2 regions of the Veillonella sp. genome follow, and region 1 is predicted to be linked to the other one. Evidence: a T-box and tRNA genes for the amino acid it is inferred to sense, from the RefSeq annotation. Region 1 holds a T-box; the other holds one or more tRNA genes.

Region 1 (7,836 bases):
ATAGCCCTTATAAATACCTTCATATTCTTCATGTTGTTGTTCTGCATATTGATATACATCAGGTCGAGAAGATGTTAGCACCCCTTCTCGAGCAAGCATTTTGGCTGAACGAATAAACATCTCAAGATCCTTACCACCTCGAATGTGATTATCCATAGCAGCATCTTCAATATGATATGCATGTGGTTGTATAGATTTATAAAAGTCTAATACTTTCTTCTTCAAATCTTCACCTCCTTATTCTGAAAAAAGAAAAAGCCTGCAAAGCAGGCTTTCATCATTAGAATTGATTAATCATTGCCCCTAACACTAAGCTCAACACAGCAAAGATAATCCCCAATATAATCGTACATTTAGATAAGAAAGCGTCTAAACCGCGTTGCTTACCACCAAAAGAAGAGTCTGCCGCACCAGAAACAGCACCACCCATGCCTGCGTTTTTGCTATTCTGTGCAACAACTACTACGATTAATAAGATAGATACAATAACTTCTACAATCATTAAGAAATTTGTCACGACTGTCATCCTTCCTGTGTGGCTCTTGGAGAATCCAAAACCCGATGTTCTAAATACTTCTCTAATTTACGTTTAACCCTTTGTAACGCATTGTCTATAGATTTGACACTGCGATCTGTGACCTCAGCCATTTCTTGGTAAGAACGTCCGTCTAGATATCCTTCCAAGACCTCCCACTCGAGTTCACTTAAAATATGACCAATATTACGCTCAATATCATCCAATTCCTCTTGGCTGATAATAAGATCCTCAGGATTGGTAACCTTTGCTGAGGATAGCATCTCGATCAACGTACGCTCTGATTCCTCTGTATATACCGGTTTATTTAACGATACATAGGAATTTAAAGGCGCATGTTTTTGTCTTGTTGCCGACTTAATAGCCGTAATAATTTGTCTAGTTATACAAAGCTCTGCAAAAGCTCTAAAGGACGCTAGCTTATCATGTTTAAAATCTCGCGTAGCCTTATAGAGGCCAATCATTCCTTCTTGAATGATATCCTCACGATCAGCGCCTACTAAAAAGTAAGAGCGTGCCTTTGCACGAACAAAGTTTTTATATTTATTAACAATATAATCGATTGCAAACTCATTTTGCTCTTCTTGAGCTATGACCACAACTTGCTCATCAGTCATTTCTTTGAAATTGTAATCGGACTTGCGTGTATGAATGCTGTTCATATGCTCCTCCTTACAATTGAGCAGAAAAACCAATATATTCATTATACTGGAAGTATATGTGATTTTCAACTATCAATGGCCACGGCGTAACTTCTCTAGCTTTTCAGCTACTTCAGGAGATAATAAACCTCCTACTTCATTACGTCGCAAGCTAAATTGATCTCGTCTATGTTCATGAGCGTATTGTAGTCGTTCCTCTTCCTTAGCCATGCGAATCATATTTTGTAATTCTCGAGCTGGAATCCGTAAACCACCAGATCCGAGAATTTGATTTTGTTCAGCTCCATCAGAGGTTACAACATATACATTGGTATATTTGCCTTTCCGCAAAAATACCTCTCGTTCAATAAAGGAATCCGCCGTCTCTCCATCCTCAGTATAGACTTCAAGAAATCCGCTCGTAATAGCCTCTACAGAACCGCCAGACTTTGTATATTTACCATCAAACACAAGGATAACTTCGTATCCCTTGAATTTTCCGTAGTTTAACAATCTATCTCTAAGCTCCATACGGGCATGTTCTAATGACTCATGAGCCAATTTCTTTAGATGAGTCCAGGCGAATATCACATTATATCCATCTACAATTAAGATATCTTTTAACATAATTATTTCGCTTGTCGTTGACGAACCGCTTCATACATAAGAACGGCGGCTGCAACAGATGCATTCAAAGAATTTAAATTCCCATACATAGGGATGGTAACGAGGAAATCACAAGCCTCTTTCACAACGCGGCTAATGCCCTTACCTTCATTACCGATAACGATAACTGTAGGAATTGTCATATCCGCCTCGTATAAGGTACGATCACCTTCCATATGAGCGCCCATAACCCAAAAACCTTGTTTTTGAAGTTGTTTAATAGTTTGAGCTACATTCCCAACCTGTACAAGTGGAATTTGTTCAATAGCACCTGCCGATGTTTTAGCTACGGTAGCATTAATAGGAGCATTGTGACGCTTAGGAATGAGTACGGCCGTAGCCCCTACACATTCCGCAGTACGGATAATTGCGCCCATGTTATGTGGATCCTCAACACCATCTGTTAGGATAAGCAAAGGGACATCATGATTCGTCTCTTGTAGTACTTCACCGAGTTCCTTAAATTGAACAGCAGAAACAAGAGCAATAACACCTTGGTGTGGTACCTCTAAATCATATTTATTCATTTGTTTGATAGGTGTTGGACGCACTTCAATGCCTTGAGATTTAGCAAGGCCAACAATATCAGCTAGACCTGTTTTAACCTTATCTTCACTGACCATAATGCGCTGGATGGAACGACCACTTTTAAGGGCCTCTTTAACCGCATTGCGACCTACAATATAATTATCCATACTACATACCTCGTAGAGTTATTGAAAAGGCTTGCTTCATAACATCTTGTAAGCGCTCATCTTGACGCGTTTCATAAAGAAATCCAAGTACGGCTTCAAAGGCTGTACTACTACGATACTCTTGAACAGAACTACTTTTAGGCACATTTACATTACTATTTCTAGCACGTCTTGCAATAGCTTGTTCTTGTTCTGTGAAAGTATCCTCTATTTCAAGCAATACCTTCGCTTGTGACTTAGCACAAATAAACTCAGTAACAATGGTGTGCAACACTTGTACCTTGGATATATTCATTTGTACTACTCGTTCACGAACATACATGGAGTATACGGCATCGCCAATATAGGCAAGCATAACTGCATCTGCACTGAGGCACTCCTCAATAGTTCGTTTACGCAAACGAAGCGGCTCTTGTTCAAGAGCCGTCAACTTTTTTATTGCTTCATTCTTTAAGAATTGAAATTGTTTAAACTTCACGTTTTTTCCACCGTGCACCTTGAGGGGAATCCTCAATGGTAATACCGATTTCAGCCAAACGATCGCGGATACAATCAGCTAATGCCCATTGTTTTTGATCGCGACATGCTTGACGTACAGACAAGATCACTTGCATTAATTCTTCATATTCAGCAGCGTTAGCACCTGTGTTGCCTTCCCATGCTTTTTCAAGAATACCAATTACTTCTGTCATGAACTTGAAGATACGTTTTACTTCAGCAATAGCTTCTTGGCAAACAACACCTTCACGACCTGTTACAGCTTGATAGTAAATGTTGATCTCTTTAGCAAGACCGAACATGCTAGATGTTGCTAACGCAGTATTGAAGTCATCGCTCATAGCTGCTTCGAATTCTTCTTCATACTCTTTAGCTTTTTCTAATAAGTGTTGCGCTTCATCACATGGACCTGGTTCACATTTTTCAAGGTACAATAGATTTTCAATAGCAGTGCTTAATCGTTCTAAAGATTTATTTGCTTCTTCTAAACGTTCATCAGAGAAATCTAATGGACTACGATAATGTGTACTCAACAAGAAGTAGCGCAATGCATCTGGACTATATTGTTCTAAAATATCTTTTACCAAGAAGAAGTTATTCAAGGATTTAGACATTTTTTCAGAATTAATAGTAATAAAACCATTGTGTAACCAATAGCGTACAGATGGATGTTGACCAGAACAACCTTCAGATTGAGCAATTTCGTTTTCATGATGAGGGAAGATCAAATCGCTACCACCACCATGGAAGTCAAATTCTGTACCTAAATATTTTTGGCTCATCGCAGAACATTCAATATGCCAGCCTGGACGACCGTTACCCCAAGGACTTTCCCAATATGGTTCACCTGGTTTTGCTGCTTTCCATAATGCAAAATCCATAGGATTTTTCTTACGGCCATCAACTTCGATACGAGCACCGGCTTCCATATCATCTAATGTACGGCCAGATAACTCACCATAATGTTCAAATTTATCAACGCTATAATATACATCGCCATCGAGTTCATAAGCATAGCCTTTTTCAATCAATGTAGAAATCATAGCGATAATGTCTTCGATATGTGTAGAAACACGAGGATAAATATCAGCACGTTGTACACCAAGTGCATCCATTACTTCAAAATAGCTATCAATATAACGGTTTGCAATAGTATCCCAGGATACACCTTCACCATTAGATGTATTGATGATCTTATCATCTACATCTGTAAAGTTTTGTACATATGTTACTTTATAGCCTACATGTTTCATATAGCGACGAATTACGTCCCATGTTACGAATGGACGTGCATTGCCAATATGAGGATGGTTATATGGTGTAACACCACATACGTACATCTTTGCCTCACCTGGTGTTACAGGATTAAACACCTCTTTTTGGCGCGTCATAGTATTATAAACTGTAATTTCTCTCATCGTTACCGATGCCTCCATGTTCGTAAAATAAAAAAGACCCCTCATCTCATACAGAGACGATGGTCCGCGGTTCCACTCTGTTAGGTACCAATGTAGTACCCACTCATCGCATAACGGCGCGTCACCGGACAAACCTACCTATAATCGGAGTGTCAGCTCGTGAATGCATTTCGTCTACCTATCCTTGAACCCTCCCACCATCGGTTCTCGCTAAAAAGTTAGTTGTAGAGTACTTCTTTCAGTCTCAGCTATTAGTAATCATCTATATTCAGATATGTAAATATTGTATCAATTATCCTATAGAATGTCAATGAGAACAAGAAAATCCTCACCTTTCAACATATCCTGCTAGCCTATGATACATGCGTATTTCGACTATATAATTTGAAAGATGAGGACGAAGTATTACCTATTAAGCATTTTCTAATTTTTCTTGATCATCATGTTTACGGCAAATACCTGCAAAGATAGAGCCTGTAAAGTTATGGATGATAGAGAACACTGCACCTGCTACTGCTGCTTGGGGTGTAAAGTGTTTAAGTGCTAAAGATACGGATAATGCAGAGTTTTGCATTGCCACTTCAATTTGCATCGCACGACGGGAAGAAATATCGATGCTAAGGGCCTTACAAATGAAGTACGTTACTACGTAACCACTCACATTTTGTACCAAGCAAGCTACGAAGATGATGAAACCAGTTTCAGCAATTTGTTTTTGGTTTACTGCAGTTACAGCAGCCAAGATTAACAATACTGCAATAGCCGCAATTGTAGGACATACAGATTTAACAAGTTCGATTTTAGAACCGATGAAGTAATTCAATACGATACCCAAGATGATTGGTACCAATACGATTTTTACGATAGAAATAAACATCGGCATGAATTGAATTTCAATGGAAGATGTAGCACCTGCATAGAGTACAACGAATAAAGGTGTCAAAATCGGAGCCAATAATGTAGAAACAGTCGTTGCAGATACAGATAAAGGAACATTACCATTCGCAAGGAATGTCATAACATTAGAAGCTGTCCCGCCAGGACATGCACCTAACAAGATGAAGCCGATACCAATTTCCGGCGGGAAATTAAAGATAAGAGCCACCAAGAAACCTGCCAATGGCATCCATAAGAATTGGATAACAGATACAAGAATAACCTTCATTGGTTGCTTAAATACATCAAGGAAAACTTGTGCTGTTAATGTTAACCCCATGGCAAACATAACAAATTGAAGCATGTACGCAATGTACGGTGTCATCCAAGAAAATACAGTTGGTAATAAATACGCTAACACTGCCATCAATAGCACGATCCATGAAAGATAGCTATTGAATAAGTGATTAAGAGAACGAATAATACTCATAAAAGCACTCACTTTCATAATAAATAAAAATAAAAGACGCCGATTATTATAGCATTTCTATTGAATAATCTCAATATACATAAAAAAGCTCCCATAACCTCAGCTATGAGAGCTTTTATATTAACCTATATTACTATTTTGTTAAAGCGCTAACATTGTCTAAGCGATGTAAGCATTTTTCTTTACCAAGTAATGTAACGATATTATTCAAATCTGGACCATGCATTTGACCTGTTAAAGCCACACGGATTGGCATGAATACGAATTTACCTTTCAAAGCAGTTTCTTTCATAACAGCTTTAATCGTTGCTTTTACAACGTCAGGTGTAATTTCATCAAGTTCTGCCAATGCATTACGGAATGCTCCTAGAACTGTTGGTGCTGTTTCTTCATTCAATACAGCACGCAATTCCTCTTCGTGACCTTCTTCAAGGAAAACTGTTTCACCCATGAACATGCCTACATGATCTTTAATTTGGGCACCATAGCTAATATGATCACGGAATGTAGAGCATAACAATGTCAACCAATCAATATCCGCTTGATTTAAGCTATCTGGAGCCAAACCAACCTCTTTCAAATGAGGTAAGCAAAGATGGAATAACTCTTCATCGCTCAAGTTTTTCATGTAATGGAAGTTGATATGGTTCAATTTATCAATGTCGAATACGGCAGGGTTCTTAGCTACGCGATCCATAGAGAAGGCTTGAATCAATTCATCTTGTGTAAAGAACTCTTCTTCCCCTTCTGGAGCCCAACCTAGAAGCGCTAAGAAGTTTACAAGTGCTTCTGGCAAGTAGCCTAATTGTTTGTATTGTTCAACAGAAGTAGCACCATGACGTTTGGACATTTTCTTGTAATCTTTACCAAGAATCAAGGAAATATGGCCAAACTTAGGTACTTCCCAACCTAAAGCTTCATAAATAGCCATTTGACGTGGTGTATTAGATAAATGTTCCTCTGCACGAATAACGTGAGTAATGCCCATCATATGATCGTCCATTACTACTGCAAAGTTATATACAGGAATACCATCGGATTTAACGATAACGAAGTCACCTACACCGTTGGACTCAAAAGATACATGGCCACGTACCATATCGTCGAAAGCATATGTTTTATTCAAAGGAACGCGTAAGCGAATTGTTGGTTTACGACCTTCTGCAATATATTTAGCCTTAGTTTCTTCGTCTAAGTGTTGGCAATGACCATTATATTTAGGTGTTTCGCCACGATCCATTTGTTCTTGACGAACAGCATCTAATTCTTCTGGTGTACAGTAGCACTCATAAGCTTTGCCTTCGTCTAATAAGCGTTGTGTTACTTCTTTATATAAATCGAGACGTTCTGTTTGACGGTAAGGGCCATTGTCGCCACCTACATCAATACCTTCATCCCAGTTCATGCCAAGCCATTGTAAGGAAGCTTTGATATTTTCTTCACTTTCACGTGTGGAACGAGCCAAATCTGTATCTTCAATACGCAATACAAATGTGCCTTTTTCCTTACGTGCTAATAGCCAGTTAAACAAAGCAGAACGAGCACCACCAATATGGAATGGACCCGTAGGGCTTGGAGCAAAACGAACTTTCATGGAACTCATGATTATACCTCTCCTTCATATACAGAAACGACAGCTTGTGCAGCAATGCCTTCGCGGCGCCCAATAGCACCCAGCATTTCGTTTGTTGTCGCTTTAATACTAATACGTTCTAATGGTATTTCTAAAACAGATTGTAAATTCGCCTTCATCATATCGATGTGCGGCTTTAATTTAGGTGTCTCCGAAATAACCATAATATCTATATTATAGGCTTGTAACCCACGTTCTTTCAATAAGGAATTAACCTTTTCTAGTAAAAGCATACTAGAAATCCCTTTATACTGGTCATCTTCAGGCGGGAAATAATATCCAATATCTCGTAAACCTGCAGCACCTAACATGGCATCCATCAATGCATGAATGAGAACATCCGCATCGGAATGACCATCAGGACCAAGTTCAGATTCGATATGA
Region 2 (7,836 bases), 200 kb from region 1:
AGCGGTAGTAAACTTAAATACTACACGACCTATGCGCTCTACATTGCTCATTGCATCCATAGTAGCATTCTTAGTATACGTACCATTCTTCTTATTCCCGAAAACATGTATTGTAGCAAACTGGATTGCAGCTGGCGACTATGTAAAACAAATGCAACAATATAATGATAACCATCATTTAGTATTCGATTCCTTCAATTTGGATACAAAGGAAACTTCTGCTAATAAAACACCAGGTACTATCATATTAGTCATCGGTGAATCTAGTTCTCGTGATTATATGAAGGTATATAATCCAAACTTCCCTTATGATGATACGCCATGGCAAGGTACTATGCGTGCAGATAATAAAGATTTTGTCTTCTTTGATAACGCATATTCATCATACGTACAAACAGTACCTACCCTCGAACGTGCTTTATCAGAACGTAATCAATATGATGATAAACCGTTCCTCGATTCTGCAAATATTTTAGATGTTGCTAAAAAAGCTGGATATACTACTTCTTGGTTTAGTAACCAAGGTGTATTTGGTGAATATGATACAGCTATTTCATTAATGGCTAAAACAGCAGACACCACTAAATGGTCACATGAATCTTATGCTTTCTCTGATCGCTATGATGAATCACTCTTACCATTATTACAGTCTGTTGATCCAAGTAAAAATAACTTCATCGTCATTCATATCATGGGTAGTCATATTTACTACAACGACCGTTATCCACATGAATTTAGTAAATGGAAACAGGGCCCATATCCAGATGGTCAAGAAGCATATGCTAATAGCCAACTTTATACAGACTGGTTATTACAACAAATTTATACTTATGGTAAGGAAAAATTAAACTTGCAAGCCATGGTGTATTTCTCTGACCACGGTGAAAGTTTAGATAAATCTCATAATCCAGATACATTTGACTTTGTTATGACTCATATTCCATTCTGGATATATTTATCACCTCAATATCGTGCTGAGTATCCTCAAACAGCAGAAGAACTCTCTAAACACGAACATCAATACTTTACAAATGATTTACTATATGACACATTGATTGGTCTTATGCACGCACCTAATCAACGGTATGATGCAACAAGAGACTTTAGTAATGGTAAATATCGATTCAATTTACATAACCTAACTACCTTACTAGGGGAACAACCATTAACTAATGATCCTGTAAACGCAGGAAAATAAACTTTAACATTTCTAGTAATATAAAAGCATTTTTATTATGTTAGTATAAAGTAGTTTAGGTTTCATTAACACGAAAAAAGAGATGAGTTAAAAACTCATCTCTTTTTTTGTTCCATTAATAAGTCAATTTCTTCTTCCGTATAAACCTCTATATTATTCATTAATAAGGCCTCTACAGTACATCCGTGCCCCTCTCGCAGGGTTTTACTAAAGGTACCATCATAAATACGCTTATAACCGCAACTAGGACTTTTTGCTTTCATTAGAGCCTGCTTACATCCCCGTTGAATTGCTATATGCAATGCAATTTGAGCTCCTTTATGGAATTCTGTGGTTACATCAGTTCCATTAGCCGTACATACACGTTTACCTTGTCGTTCCGCAGGATCTCGAGGTATGGTAAGACCACCTAATACTTCTGGACATACGGTTACTAGATCAAAAGTATCCTTTAACAGTGGTAACTGTTCTATAAGATTGTCTTTCCCATCATAACGACAGGATACGCCACATAAACATTCACTAATTAATAATTTTGCTTTATTATTCATAACATTATTAAACATAGAGAATCGTATTTGAAATATGCCATTCTAATAACAAACGCACTCTCATATTTTTAAATTATACACATTTAAAATCTAGATTTACATAAGAAAAAAGACTAACCGAAGTTAGTCTTAATTGGTGCCGAGGACCGGAATCGAACCGGTACGGTTGTTTCCAACCGACGGATTTTAAGTCCGTTGCGTCTGCCTGTTCCGCCACCCCGGCATGGGTAACGATTGTGGAGGCGGCACCCAGAATCGAACTGGGGAATAAAGGTTTTGCAGACCTCTGCCTTACCGCTTGGCTATGCCGCCATATAAAGTTGGAGCGGGAAACGAGATTCGAACTCGCGACCCCCGCCTTGGCAAGGCGGTGCTCTACCGCTGAGCTATTCCCGCATGTACATGGTGCCTCAGGACAGAATCGAACTGTCGACACACGGATTTTCAGTCCGTTGCTCTACCAACTGAGCTACCGAGGCATGAATGGCGACCCCGATCAGATTTGAACTGACGATCTTCGCCGTGACAGGGCGACATGTTAACCGCTACACCACGGGGCCGTATCCAAAGTACTTGCTTAGTATATCGGTTATCAGGACTTTTGTCAACACTATCCTACAATATTTTTGATGAATTCTTCTTCATCTTTTAATGTTGTAGATTCTTTATGTCCTGGTTCGACAATTAAATCCTTTGACAACGTTAATATATGCTTCAAACTAATGATTAAATCACGGGGATTACTCTTATAGTTGTCGGTATTTCCTACATTTTGTTTGAATAAAGTATCTCCAGAAAATAGATGTCCACCAATCTCCAAACAAACTGAGCCAGCACTATGGCCTGGTGTATGATGTACGATTATTTTAAAAGGCCCTACTTCTAATTTACCGGCCACTAAATCTTTACAATTCGTGTACATCTTCTTTTTATATACACTAGGTCTACGTCGGATTAGTTGTAATAACTCTTGATCCAAAGGATGTAAATAAGCAGGAATATTATAATACTCACAAACCTCATCAAGAGCCGACACATGATCACAATGACCATGTGTTAATAATACTGCTATAGGCTCAGAATCTCCTACCATTTCAATTATATGCTTACTATGAAACCCGGGATCAATAATAAGAGATTTTCCATCTTTAATTAATACATAACAATTTGCTTTATAAAGCCCTAGAGGGCGTTTTATAATATTCATATTATTCGCCCTCCTATAGGATACGATACCGTTTAGCAGATTGTTTTTTTATAAAATACCCTTCCCAGAATTGAGGATGAAGCATAACAAGAATTGTAAATAATTCCAAACGACCTAATAACATGTCTGCCATTGCTACGCATTTAGCACTATCAGACATACTACCAAAGGCATCTGTAGGCCCAAAACCACCAAATCCAATGCCTACATTACTAAGAAAAGCTGTTATAATTTGCATCGCATCATAAGTAGACATTCCAGAACAAGTCATAAGGAAAACAGATATAACGTAAATCATTAAATATAAAAATAAAAATTGCTGTGACATCTGTATCCATTTAGTAGGCATCGGTTTACCATTAATGCGCACGACTTGTACCATCTCCGGATGAATTGATTTTCTTAAATAAATAATGCTGCTCTTAATTAGAATAATGAGGCGAATAATTTTTACGCCCCCTGTTGTAGAACCACTACAACCACCAAAAAATGATGAAATAAATAACATCATCTGTGCAGCGGCTGGCCATAAATCATAATCGCTTACAGCAAATCCACTACCAGTTTGAATCGATACATAATTAAAGGAAACATCTCTAAAGATTTGAATTGGATCATTAATATTTGATTGTACTACCATCGAAATTGATACTATAGCAATTCCAATAAAAATAACTAGCCAATACATACGTGTTTCAAAATCATCAATCAAAACACGAATGCCTCTTTGCAGTGCATTATAATATACTGCAAAATTACCACCAGCAAGTATCATGAAAAATATAAATACAAAACAGATATAGTTGCTTTGTTCATAAATAAATGTACCTGCAGATGTAGGTGCAAAACCACCTGTAGCAATAATGGAAAATGCATAATTTAATGCATCAAAAGGCTCTATACCACCAGCCCATAGCATAACGAAACAAATGGCGGTAAAAGCAACATATAAACGCCAAAGTTTACTGGCCATTGATTGAATACGAGGCATAACAACACCAGGTTTTGGTACCGATGCTTCTGCATTAAACATATGAGCTGCATCTGCACCTAAGTTCTTTAAGAACGATAAAATAAGGACAATAATCCCCATCCCACCAATCCAGTGCATTAATCCACGCCATAAAACATATGTCTTAGGTAAATCATCTACGCTATTAATAATTGTAGCACCAGTTGCTGTAATCCCTGATGTAGCTTCAAATAGAGCATCAAATACATTGGTTAATATACCACTAAGAATAAATGGTAAGGAACCTAAGATAATTGTTAATATCCATGTAGATGATACAACTAAAAACCCATCACGAAGACTAAAGCTTTGAGTTTCATGACCATAATAAGATAAAAGTCCACCTAAGCCAAATGAAATACCAGTAGTAACCAAAAACGACCAATATGCAGTTTCAAATACAATACCATATATAAAAGGAATTAATGTAAAAATCCCAAAGATATATAATAATCGCCCCACTAAGGACATGACAATTTGAATGCGCATAGTCCCTCCATACTAGGTAAGATATTTAAGTAATTTACTTACAGATTCAGGTAACGCAAATAGAACAATGTGATCTCCATCTAAGATTTCAGTATTACCACGTGGTACGATGGCTTCATCTCCACGTAAAATTACACCAACTAACGCCTTCCCTGGTAAACGGATGTCCTTTAATTGTTTACCAGCCACAGGTGATTCACTTGTAATGGCAACCTCTATAGATTCCGCTTTTCCACCTTCAAAGGTCGAAATAGATAAAACACCTTCTCCACTACGCACGAAACGTAAAATTTGACTCGCTGTAAATAAACGTGGCGAGAATACCACATCAATTCCCACTTGTTCCATAAGCATAATGTATTCAGGTCGACCTACGCGCACAACTGTCTTTGGTATGCCCATATGCTTGCCTACAAGAGCAACGAGCAAGTTGAGCTTATCATCATCTGTAACAGCAATTATAACATCACTATCTGCAATTTCTTCTGCTTCTAAAAGGTCAAAGTCTGTAGCATCTCCATTGATAACCATAGACTTATCTACAAGATTAGCAAGTTTTTCACAGCGGTTAAAATCTTTTTCAATAACCTTAACAGAGAATCCAGCTTGTTCTAAAAGAACTGTTAGATTTCTACCTAATAGACCAGCCCCAATGATAACAGCCCGTTTATAAAATGTACTGTGATTATGGAACCAAAGATTTTCTACTTCTTCAACAGACTCTTTTAAGCCTAAGAAGAATACACTGTCATCAACTTGTAGAATACTTTCACCATGGGGAATAATCATTTCACCATAACGTAAAACCCCTACTAGTAAAACACCTTCAGGGAATTTAATTTCTTTTAAAGGTTGACCTATTAATGGAATATCATCTGTAATCTTAAATTCCATAAGGCGTACAGTACCTTGGCCAAATTCTTCTACATCAATAGCTGATGGAGTCTCTAGAATTTGTAAAAGCTCTTGAGCCGTAACCATTTCAGGATTGATAAATAAATCGACCCCTAATTTAGCACGCATCTCATCATCCATATGTTCTGCTACGGTATTATCTCGCACACGAGCAATCGTTGTAGGAACACCTGTAATTTTAGCTACAGAACAAGATAACATATTTACTTCATCAGAATCGGTAACAGCAATAAACATTCCTACATCATCCATACCGATTTCGTTGAGCAATTGTATATCACTGCCATTTCCTTGAACAAGGCTAACATCTAGTGTATTTTCAAGATTTTGTATACGTTCTGGAGAACGATCAATTACATATACATCATGATTATCTTGTATCAAGCGTTGTGCTAAGGAATAGCCAACCTTACCAGCACCTACAATGACAATTTTCATCGCCTTTATTCCTCTTCTTGTGATTCATTACCAACAGGAGGTGTCCATTGACGTCCTGTTTCAGTTAACAATGTCCAACCATTATCTTGAACAATTTTTTTCTCTTTCATCAAATGCCCTAAAGCACGCTTAAAGGCAGCTTTACTGATATTAAATTTATCTTTAATCAACATCGCAGAAGATTCATCGCTATATGGCATCTTGCCTCCACGATTAAGAAGGTACTCCATTATAATGTCTCCATCAGAAATGAGTGCCTTTTCCTTAGTAGGACGCATCGATACATTGACACGACCATCTTCACGTTTGAAAGTAATACGACCTTCAACCATTTCTCCTACATTTAATTTTCTAGTCATCTCAGAACGATGTAAAAAGGCAATCCATCGTTCAGGAGTGATGAAGAATGCCCCATCACTAGTCAAGTTGTAGATAGCGCCTTTAACAAGTTGTCCTACTTTAGCATCTGTAGCAGCCTTAGATGCGCGACGCATTTCGTCATCAACATCCATAGATACTGCAAAACGACCAGATTTATCTGTATAGAGACGAACCCAAACTTTTTCGCCCACTTGAGGACGACCACGCATCTCCGCGTGAGGCATGAAGATACCACGCTCAGTACCAACCTCTACGAAACAGCCAAAGTTTGTAGTATTGATTACCTCAACATACCCAATTTGCCCTACCTTCATCGCTGGTAAACGCATAGAAGCAGTCAAACGCCCCTTTGGATCGCGATATAAAAATACCTCTACTTCATCACCAATGGCAACAGGAGATGTTTGTTGATCCTTATGAAGCAAAATATCATCATTTGTATTGCCAGTTTGACCATCTAGAAAAGCCCCTTGATCACTAGTACGCAATACTTTTAATGTGGCAATTGTATTTTCCAACAATTCTGTAGCCATACTATACTCCTTCAAATGGAACTCGAACTGCATCATTCCATAATTCTTCTAAACCGTAGAATTCTCGCAACTCATCACCACCAAAGACATGACAAATAATATCGCCAAAATCAAGTAAAATCCATTCACCTTCACGATAACCTTCTCTATGATTTACTGTCATGCCCAATTCTGCTGCTTTATCTTCCATTTCATCAGCAATACTCTGAGATTGCTTAATATTATTTGCACTAGCAATTAGGAAGTAATCCCCTAACATAGATACACCTTCTAAATCGAGAATTTCGATATCTCTGCCTTTTTTATCAAAAGCAGCTTGTGCTAATTGTAATACGATTTGTTTAACTTCTTCTTTATTTTTCATACTATTCCCCTTTTAACGTTTATTAGTACTCTCATCACCCGGTTCTGATGGCTTTGTGATAGTGCCGCCATTATGTTCTGATTCAGGTGCAACCTTAGCTGTGCTATTGGTTGGAGCCGTTACAAATTGTGTCATTTCATTGGCTGGTAGATTTCCCATCGTAATGCCTACTAATCGTTGTGCTTCCGTTGGATTTACCTTCCAATATGTCATATCGCCAACTAACTCTTTTTCACCAGGAAGAATATAGAAATGAATCTCTTCCTTATTAATTTTACTAGCATTATACACGAGCTTAATGGCATCTAATGTAGAAATATTACTATCATAATGATCCCAAATTCTCCAAATATGCCATGCATTTGTTAAGAAGAACGAATTATGCTCTTCTTCTACCCAAAGTTTCAAAAATCTTTCTTGTCGTTGTACACGTGTAAATGTATCGTGTTTTGGATCAGAATACCGTAAATAGGATAAAGCCTTATCACTATCTAATGTTTGATATCCTCGTTGCAAATCAATATCTTTATTTCCGTCTGCATCCACGTGTTCCATAGTCTGTTCTACATAGATTTGTTGATTTCCTAATACATCGTTAGTCTTTTTGAAAGCATTTTGATTAACTACAACATAATATGGTATAGAAATATGGAACATATCTTCTATAACAGCCTTTGTTAGATCAATACCACCTTTTTCATAGATGCTATTGAGCATTGTTGCATCAGTCTGATCTCTGTTATCAATT

What was found. A T-box is a leader RNA that pairs with one kind of tRNA and senses whether it is charged. The one in region 1 lies ahead of cysS (cysteine--tRNA ligase), so its partner is inferred to be a tRNA-Cys.
Region 2: it encodes a tRNA-Cys, which carries the amino acid that the T-box ahead of cysS (cysteine--tRNA ligase) is inferred to sense. The anticodon was not compared.

The regions. Positions count from the first base shown of each region.
Region 1 is NZ_JBGKFB010000001.1:1,874,586-1,882,421, forward strand. Features, by position in the region: gene rnr (ribonuclease R) at 1-225, opposite strand, end outside; gene secG (preprotein translocase subunit SecG) at 281-517, opposite strand; gene sigH (RNA polymerase sporulation sigma factor SigH) at 523-1,197, opposite strand; gene ACDF53_RS08670 (NYN domain-containing protein) at 1,270-1,803, opposite strand; gene rlmB (23S rRNA (guanosine(2251)-2'-O)-methyltransferase RlmB) at 1,806-2,537, opposite strand; gene ACDF53_RS08680 (Mini-ribonuclease 3) at 2,539-3,015, opposite strand; gene cysS (cysteine--tRNA ligase) at 3,005-4,453, opposite strand; T-box leader at 4,503-4,708, opposite strand; gene ACDF53_RS08690 (bile acid:sodium symporter family protein) at 4,866-5,819, opposite strand; gene gltX (glutamate--tRNA ligase) at 5,953-7,422, opposite strand; gene ispD (2-C-methyl-D-erythritol 4-phosphate cytidylyltransferase) at 7,425-7,836, opposite strand, start outside.
Region 2 is NZ_JBGKFB010000001.1:1,679,566-1,687,401, reverse strand. Features, by position in the region: gene ACDF53_RS07760 (phosphoethanolamine transferase) at 1-1,198, shown strand, start outside; gene ACDF53_RS07755 (DUF523 domain-containing protein) at 1,294-1,749, opposite strand; tRNA gene ACDF53_RS07750 (tRNA-Leu) at 1,884-1,972, opposite strand; tRNA gene ACDF53_RS07745 (tRNA-Cys) at 1,987-2,061, opposite strand; tRNA gene ACDF53_RS07740 (tRNA-Gly) at 2,071-2,145, opposite strand; tRNA gene ACDF53_RS07735 (tRNA-Phe) at 2,153-2,228, opposite strand; tRNA gene ACDF53_RS07730 (tRNA-Asp) at 2,234-2,309, opposite strand; gene ACDF53_RS07725 (MBL fold metallo-hydrolase) at 2,360-2,956, opposite strand; gene ACDF53_RS07720 (TrkH family potassium uptake protein) at 2,970-4,457, opposite strand; gene trkA (Trk system potassium transporter TrkA) at 4,470-5,810, opposite strand; gene ACDF53_RS07710 (S1 RNA-binding domain-containing protein) at 5,816-6,724, opposite strand; gene rsfS (ribosome silencing factor) at 6,726-7,088, opposite strand; gene ACDF53_RS07700 (LCP family protein) at 7,101-7,836, opposite strand, start outside.